Regions from separate parts of the Saccharothrix saharensis genome, predicted to be linked through region 2. Evidence: riboswitches for the same ligand, from Rfam matches in the RefSeq annotation. Region 2 holds a riboswitch; the other holds the start of a gene.

Region 1 (3,587 bases), 5.5 Mb from region 2:
CTACGACCACCGCCGCACACCCGACGCCGTAGGCTTGGCGCATGTCGGTTCGTGTTACGCGGCCTTCACCCGGCGCACCGGCCGACCACGTCCTCCTCGTGCACGGTACGAGGGGTGCGACACCCCGGCCCGTTGACTTCCTCCCGGATGTTTTCCCAGGCCGAGGAGGTGTGACGAGATCTTCGCCCGGTCGACTCGGGGCCGGGCCGCACGGTTGCCGCGGCCGGGGCGCGACGTCGTGGGGATCCGTTCACACCACTGCGGGATGATTACGCCGAACAGGTGACCCGCCCGGGACTCCCATGATCACTCGAAAGGTGCATATGACGGTCGACGCGGTGCTGTGGGACATGGACGGCACGCTGCTGGACTCCGAGAAGCTGTGGGACATCCCGCTCAACGAGTTCGTGGAGAAGCTGGGCGGGACGCTGTCGCTCGCGACCAGGCAGGCCATGGTCGGTTCGAGCACGGCCCGCACCATGGGGCTGCTGTTCGCCGAAGCGGGTGTCGTGCCGACCGACTCCGACCTCCTCGACGGCGCGGCGTGGATCAGCAGGCGCACCGAGGAGCTGTTCCGCGCGGGCCTGCCGTGGCGGCCGGGCGCTCGTGAGGCGTTGCGCGCCGTGTGCGACGCCGGTGTGCCGATGGCCCTGGTGACGTCGACCGAACGGCGGTTGACCGAGGTCGCGCTGGACACCATCGGCCGCGACCTGTTCGACGTCACGGTGTGCGGCGACGAGGTGGACCGCCGCAACAAGCCCCTGCCCGACCCGTACCTGAAGGCCGCCCGCCTGCTCGGCGTCGACCCCGTCCGGTGCGTCGCGGTCGAGGACTCGCCGACCGGCGTGGCGTCCGCCGTGGCGGCCGGCTGCACCGTGCTGGTCGTGCCGTGCGACGTGCCGGTGGAGCGGGGCGAGCGCCGCGTGTTCCGCGAGTCCCTGGTGGGGGTGCGGTGGGAGACGCTCGCCCCGCTGCTAGACCGCTGACGCCTCCGCCCGCCGCGTCGCCGGGTCGACCAGCAGGCCGAACACCACGCCGAGACCCAGCCACAACGTGGCGGTCTCGGCGAGCGAGGCCAGCCTGAACTCCCACAGCAGGCCGCCCGGCACGTCGGACGGCACGGTGTCCGGTGTCGCCGGGAACACGACCAGCAGCACGACCACCGCCGCCACCGCGGCCAGCGCCACCGCGGTCGCCCGGACCGGTGGCGACCACCGGCCCAGCCGGGAGGCCAGGGCGCTCGCCCCGACCGCGACCAGCAACCCGGCCGCGATCAGCCCGAGGTAGAGCACCGTGCGGTACTCCACCGTGTCCGCGGCACCCACCCCGGGCGGGTTGGCCGGGTACTTCACCGCGGGCAGCACCGCCGCCGCGCCGAACGCCGCCGCCGACAGCGCCACCGCCCGCACGAACGGCGCCTCGGTCGTGAACCAGCGCCGGGACCGTGCGTACGCCGTGGCGAACAGCGCGCCGACGGCCACGCCCACCACCACCGCGGCGAGCACACCGCCGACCACCTGCGTGCCGCGGCTGAACAGCTCGCCGTGCTCGTGACCGCCGCCGGGCTCGGCGGGCCGCGCCTGCTCGACGGCGAGCGCCGCCCGGATCGGCGCTTCGACCACCAGCACGCCGACCAGGCCCGCGAGCAGCCCGGACACCGCGCCCGCGCCGACACCGCGCGCCAGCAGACCCTTGTACGTCAGGCCCTTGTACGTCAGGCCCTCGTCCGTCGACACGGCCGCCGCGCCTAGTGGCACGGGACGCCGAGCGCGTGGCGCCCGTCGTGGAAGAACTCGTGCACGGTCTCGGCGGCGTGGCCGAGCGCGATGCCGTTCTCCTGCAGGACCAGCCAGGTCACCACCAGCGCGACCAGCGCGACGGCGTAGGCCCATCTGGGGATGGGGACGGGAAGGGAGTGCGCGGGGCTCGTCATGACGGCCTCCTCCATACCTCGTGGAAGGTCAACAACAACTCGTGCCGCAGCCGGTCTCCTGACTCCCGGATCGACGCCGTCCCCGCGTCTTCCCAGCCGCCGTGCGCGACCAGTGACGTTCTCGGCGGGTTGGCTCCCCGGTCACAGTGGCGAGGACCGCGCCGGATTCACACCGGCTTCCCGTCCACTGCGGCGCTGCGAACCGTAGATGTCGATCGCGGGCCGGCACAACCGACCAGACGAGTTGTCGTGCTCCTCACGCGGTCAGCGGCGGGGCGGGGTGGGTCGGGGCAGCGGGCAGTCGCCGCACGTGCCGCCGCCGTCGAGGCGGTAGTACAGGCAGCAGCTGCGCCGCCGGAACACCACCTCGCCGGGGAACGGGATGAACTCGCCGGTGCCCTTGAGCGGCGGGTCGGCGAACAGCTCGTCGGCCAGCACCGCGCAGTCGACGCCGCCGCGGCTGATCGTGCGCAACGCGCCCGCCACGTTCGACCCGGCGTTGCCCCAGAGCAGGCCGCGCGCCACCGGGGTGAGGCCGTGGACCGCCTCCACCACGGGCTCCAGCGACTCGCCGATGCCCACGCCCGCGACCGGTTCCTTCAGCCGGACCTGGAGCCCTTCCGGGGTGTAGCGCCACCACAGGTTGCCGGGCCGGATGTCGGGCGCGACCCCGTCGACCGCGCGTGCGGCGACGACCGGGCTCAGCACCCGCGCGGTGTAGCCGAGGAAGAACAGCGACGCGGCGACCCGCCGTTCCCCGGTGCGGTAGCGGGCGGCGATCCGGTCGAGGGCGTCGGGCAGCGCGGGGCCGCGGAACAGGGCTTCGCCGTCGTGCCAACTCTCGTCGGGCCGGCCGACGTCGAGGGCGAAGAACGGGCTGAGGCCGCGGATCTGCCGCAGGGTGGCCAGGACTCGGGCGAACTCGGACACGTGACCTAGTCTGCCGCCGTGGACGCACTGGGGTGGGGACTGGCCCTCGGCCTGGCCGCGAGCATCAGCCCGGGCCCGCTGTTGGTGCTGGTGGTGACGTCGGCGCTGCGCTCGGGCCGGCGGGCCGGCGCCCTGACCGCCTGCGCCCCGCTGCTCTCCGACGCCGTCGTGGTCGCCGTGACGCTGCTCCTGCTGGACCGCCTGCCCGCACGGGCGCTGGGCGTGCTGGGCGTCGTGGGCGCGGTGTTCGTCGTGTGGAGCGGCGTCCGAACCGTCCGCGACGCCCGCTCCGCCTCCCTGACCGCACCGCCCCCGCCGCCCGACCGCCACGCTTCGCAGGGGTCGCCGCCCAGGGGAACCCTTGCTGCGATTCCACCGAGGGGGTCCGACGATTCCGGCGCGCTCGCCCTGCGCCGTGCCGTGCTGGTGAACCTCCTCAGCCCGCACCCGTGGATCGCGTGGGCGACCGCGCTGGGCCCCCTCACCATCACCGCCTGGCGCACGTCACCGCCCGCCGGCGTGGCGTTCCTGCTCGGCTTCTACCTGACCCTGGTCGGCGGCAAGGTCGTGATCGCCGTGCTCGTCGCCCGCGGCCGCCGCCGGCTCGGCGACACCGGCTACCGCCGCGCCCTCACCACCGCGGGCGTGCTGCTCGTGCTCGCGGGCGTCGCGATGGGCGTCGAGTTCGCCACCTACGGCATGTAGAACGTCATCAGGTCACCGC
Region 2 (3,587 bases):
GAGCGCCCGGGCCGCGTTCACGTCCCAATTGGCGTCTTCCATCGCTTGGACGAGCGCGCGGGCCCGTTCCTCGACGCGGTCGGTGGCGGTCCGGTCGTTGCCCGCCTCCGCCAGGCCCAGCGCCTCGCGCAGGCCGGGCAGCGCGGCGACCTCGCCCGCCCACATCTGCTTGGCCTGCAGGATCGACAGCACCAGGTTGACCCTGGTCTCCCCGGTGGGCGCGACGCCCAGCACGTGCAGGCCGTCGCGGATCTGGACGTCCTTGACCTCGCACAGCCAGCCGTCGACGTGCAGGATCAGGTCGTCGAACCCGTCGTCCTGCGGCCGGTCGGAGATGCCCAGGTCGTGGTCGAGCTTGGCGGCCTGGATGAGGGTCCAGATCTGGGCCCGGATCGCCGGCAGCTTCGCCGGGTCCATCGCGGCGATGGTGCCGTGCTCGTCCAGCAGCTGCTCCAGCCGGGCGATGTCGCCGTAGCTGTCGGCCCGGGCCATCGGCGGCACGAGGTGGTCGACCAGGGTGGCGTGCGCCCGCCGCTTCGCCTGCGTGCCCTCACCGGGGTCGTTGACCAGGAACGGGTAGACCAGCGGCAGGTCGCCCAGCGCCGCGTCCGGCCCGCAGCCCGCCGACATGCCGACGGTCTTGCCGGGCAGCCACTCCAGGTTGCCGTGCTTGCCCACGTGCACCACGGCGTCGGCGCCGAACTCGTCCTCCAGCCACCGGTAGGCGGCCAGGTAGTGGTGGCTCGGCGGCAGGTCCGGGTCGTGGTAGATCGCGATCGGGTTCTCGCCGAAGCCGCGCGGCGGCTGCACCATGACCACGACGTTGCCCGAGCGCAGCGCGGCGAGCACGATCTCGCCGTCGGGGTCCTTCGACCGGTCCACGAACAGCTCGCCGGGCGCCTCGCCCCAGTGCCGCTCCATCTCGTGGCGGGTGTCCTCGGGCAGGGTGGCGTACCACGAGCGGTAGCGGGCCGCCGGCAACCGCACGGGGTTGCCCTCGAACTGCTCGGCGGTGAGCCAGTCGGCGTCCTGGCCGCCCGCGGCGATCAGCGCGTGGATCAGCGCGTCGCCGTCGAGGTCGGCCACGCCCGGCAGCTCGTCGCCGATGTCGTAGCCGCGCTCCCGCATCGCGGCCAGCAGCCGCACGACGCTGGCCGGCGTGTCCAGGCCGACCGCGTTGCCGATCCGCGAGTGCTTGGTCGGGTAGGCCGACAGCATCACCGCGATGCGCCGTTCGGCCGGCGGGATGTGCCGCAGCCTGCCGTGGCGCACGGCGATGCCCGCGACCCGGGCGGCGCGTTCGGGGTCGGCGACATACACGGTCAGGCCGTCCTCGTCGACCTCCTTGAACGAGAACGGCACCGTGATGATCCGGCCGTCGAACTCGGGGATCGCGACCTGGGTGGCGGTGTCCAACGGGGACAGTCCGTCGTCGTTCTCGTCCCACGCGGCGCGGCTGCTGGTCAGGCACAGGCCCTGGAGGACGGGGATGTCGAGGGCGGCCAGGGCGCCCACGTCCCACGCGTCGTCGTCGCCACCGGCGGACGCGGTGGCGGGCCTGGTCCCGCCCGCCGCGAGGACCGTGACGACCAGGGCGTCGGCTGTGCCCAGTTCGGCCAGCAGCTCGGCCTCCGCGGCACGCAGCGAGGCGCAGTAGATGGGCAGCGGGCGGCCGCCCTTGGCCACGATGGCGTCGCACAGGGCGTGCACGAACGCCGTGTTCCCGGCCACGTGGTGGGCGCGGTAGTACAGCACCGCGATGGTCGGCCCCTCGACCTCGTCCCGCCGCTCCAGCCGGCCCCAGGTGGGCGTCGGCTCCGGCGGCGCGAACCCGTGACCGGTGAGCAGCACCGTGTCGGACAGGAAGCGGTGGAGCTGGGCGAGGTTGTCCGCGCCGCCGTGCGCCAGGTACGCGTGCGCCTCGGCGCAGACACCGCCGGGCACGGTCGACAGCTCCATCAGCGGCGCGTCCGGGTTCTGCTCACCGCCCAGCACGACGACCGGCAGGCCGCGGGCGAGCAGCCAGTCCAGCCCCTCCTCCCACATCCGGCGACCGCCGAGGATGCGCACGACGACCAGCTCGGCGCCGTCCACCAGCGCCGGGAGGTCGTCCACGGCGGTGCGGGCGGGGTTGGCCAGGCGGTAGTCGGCGCCACTCGCGCGGGCGGACAGCAGGTCCGTGTCGGAGGTCGACAACAGCAGGATCACGTGCGGGCTCCATCCCTCGGGGGTCCTCGCCCCGGTCGTAGGGGACGGCGAGCGGAGTTCCTGACTCCCGGGCTCCCCCGGTCACAGTGGCGGGACCGCGCCGGATTCACACCGGCTTCCTCCTGCTGCTTCGCCGTTCGGAGGTCACCCTAACGGCAGTTAGCATCCAATCCATGCCCAGCGAGCGAGTTCGCCCGGACGCCTGCCCCGGAGCCGTCGACGTGCACCAGGCCGCCGACGGCGGGTTGGCGCGCGTGCGGGTGCCCGGCGGGACGTTGAGCGCGGCGCAGGTCGACGTGCTCCGGGGCGCCGCGATCGACCTGGGCGACGGCGTCCTGGAGTTGACCTCGCGGGCGAACCTGCAGATCAGGGGCTTGGCGCCGGGGGCGGAGCACGAGCTGGGCGCGCGGCTGCGCGACGCCGGCCTGCTGCCCTCGATGACGCACGAGCGGATGCGCAACATCATCGCCGCGCCGCTGGAGGACAACCAGGCGCTGGTCGACGCGATCGACGCCGCGTTGTGCCGGGTGCCGGAGCTGGCGTCCCTGCCCGGCCGGTTCCTGGTCACGGTGGGTGGCGCGGTCAGCGGCCTGGCGGGTGACATCGGGCTCGTCGGTGACGCGTTGTTCCTGGCAGGCCACGATTCAGGGCTGCGCGTGGCCGACCCGGTCGCGGCGGTGGTGACCGCCGCGCGGGTGTTCGGCGAGGTTCGCGGCGAGGCGTGGCGGCTGTCCGAAGTGGACGGCGGTGTGCGGAAGATCACGGCGGCGTTGGGCGTTCCGGGTGACGCCCGGATCGAACCGGGTGTGACGCCCGTCGCACCCGGCGTGCGCGGTCCGGTGGTCGTGGCGGGCGTGCCGCTGGGGCGCTGGGACGCCCGGCTGCTCGCCGGCGTGCCTGTGCGGCTGACGCCGTGGCGGAGCGTCGTGCTGCCCGCCGGTAGCGACACCGCGGGCCTGTTCACCTCGCCGGACTCGCCGTGGCACGGCGTCAGCGCGTGCACCGGCCGGCCGGGGTGCGCGAAGTCGTTGGCCGACGTGCGCGCCGACGCGGCCCGCTGGGTCGAGACCCGGACCGCGCCGGGCCGGGCGCACTGGTCGGGCTGCGGACGCCGGTGCGGGCGACCGGCGGGCGACGTGGTGGAGTTCGTCGCGACCGGCGACGCCTACGAGGAGATCAGGTGACCAGCTACGTCAAGGACGGCGCGGAGATCTACCGCCGTTCCTTCGCCACCATCCGCGCCGAGGCAGACCTGGCGCGGTTCCCGTCGGACGTGGCCCGGGTGGTGGTGCGGATGATCCACGCCTGCGGGATGGTCGACCTGGTGTCGGACGTCGACTTCTCGCCGCACGTGGTGCGCGACGCGCGGGCCGCGCTGC

The links. A riboswitch is a leader RNA that binds a small molecule or an ion and turns the genes downstream of it on or off. The one in region 2 is predicted to bind cobalamin.
Region 1: linked by a shared signal. The riboswitch ahead of FHX81_RS35720 (CbtB-domain containing protein) and the one ahead of cobN (cobaltochelatase subunit CobN) in region 2 are both predicted to bind cobalamin.

What each region holds. Positions count from the first base shown of each region.
Region 1 is NZ_VFPP01000001.1:7,834,665-7,838,251, forward strand. Features, by position in the region: gene FHX81_RS35710 (HAD family hydrolase) at 324-986, shown strand; gene FHX81_RS35715 (CbtA family protein) at 975-1,736, opposite strand; gene FHX81_RS35720 (CbtB-domain containing protein) at 1,748-1,933, opposite strand; cobalamin riboswitch at 1,965-2,148, opposite strand; gene FHX81_RS35725 ((2Fe-2S)-binding protein) at 2,198-2,863, opposite strand; gene FHX81_RS35730 (LysE family translocator) at 2,882-3,568, shown strand; gene FHX81_RS35735 (GNAT family N-acetyltransferase) at 3,556-3,587, opposite strand, start outside.
Region 2 is NZ_VFPP01000001.1:2,290,327-2,293,913, forward strand. Features, by position in the region: gene cobN (cobaltochelatase subunit CobN) at 1-2,208, opposite strand, end outside; cobalamin riboswitch at 2,243-2,370, opposite strand; gene FHX81_RS09145 (hypothetical protein) at 2,382-3,392, shown strand; gene FHX81_RS09150 (precorrin-8X methylmutase) at 3,389-3,587, shown strand, end outside.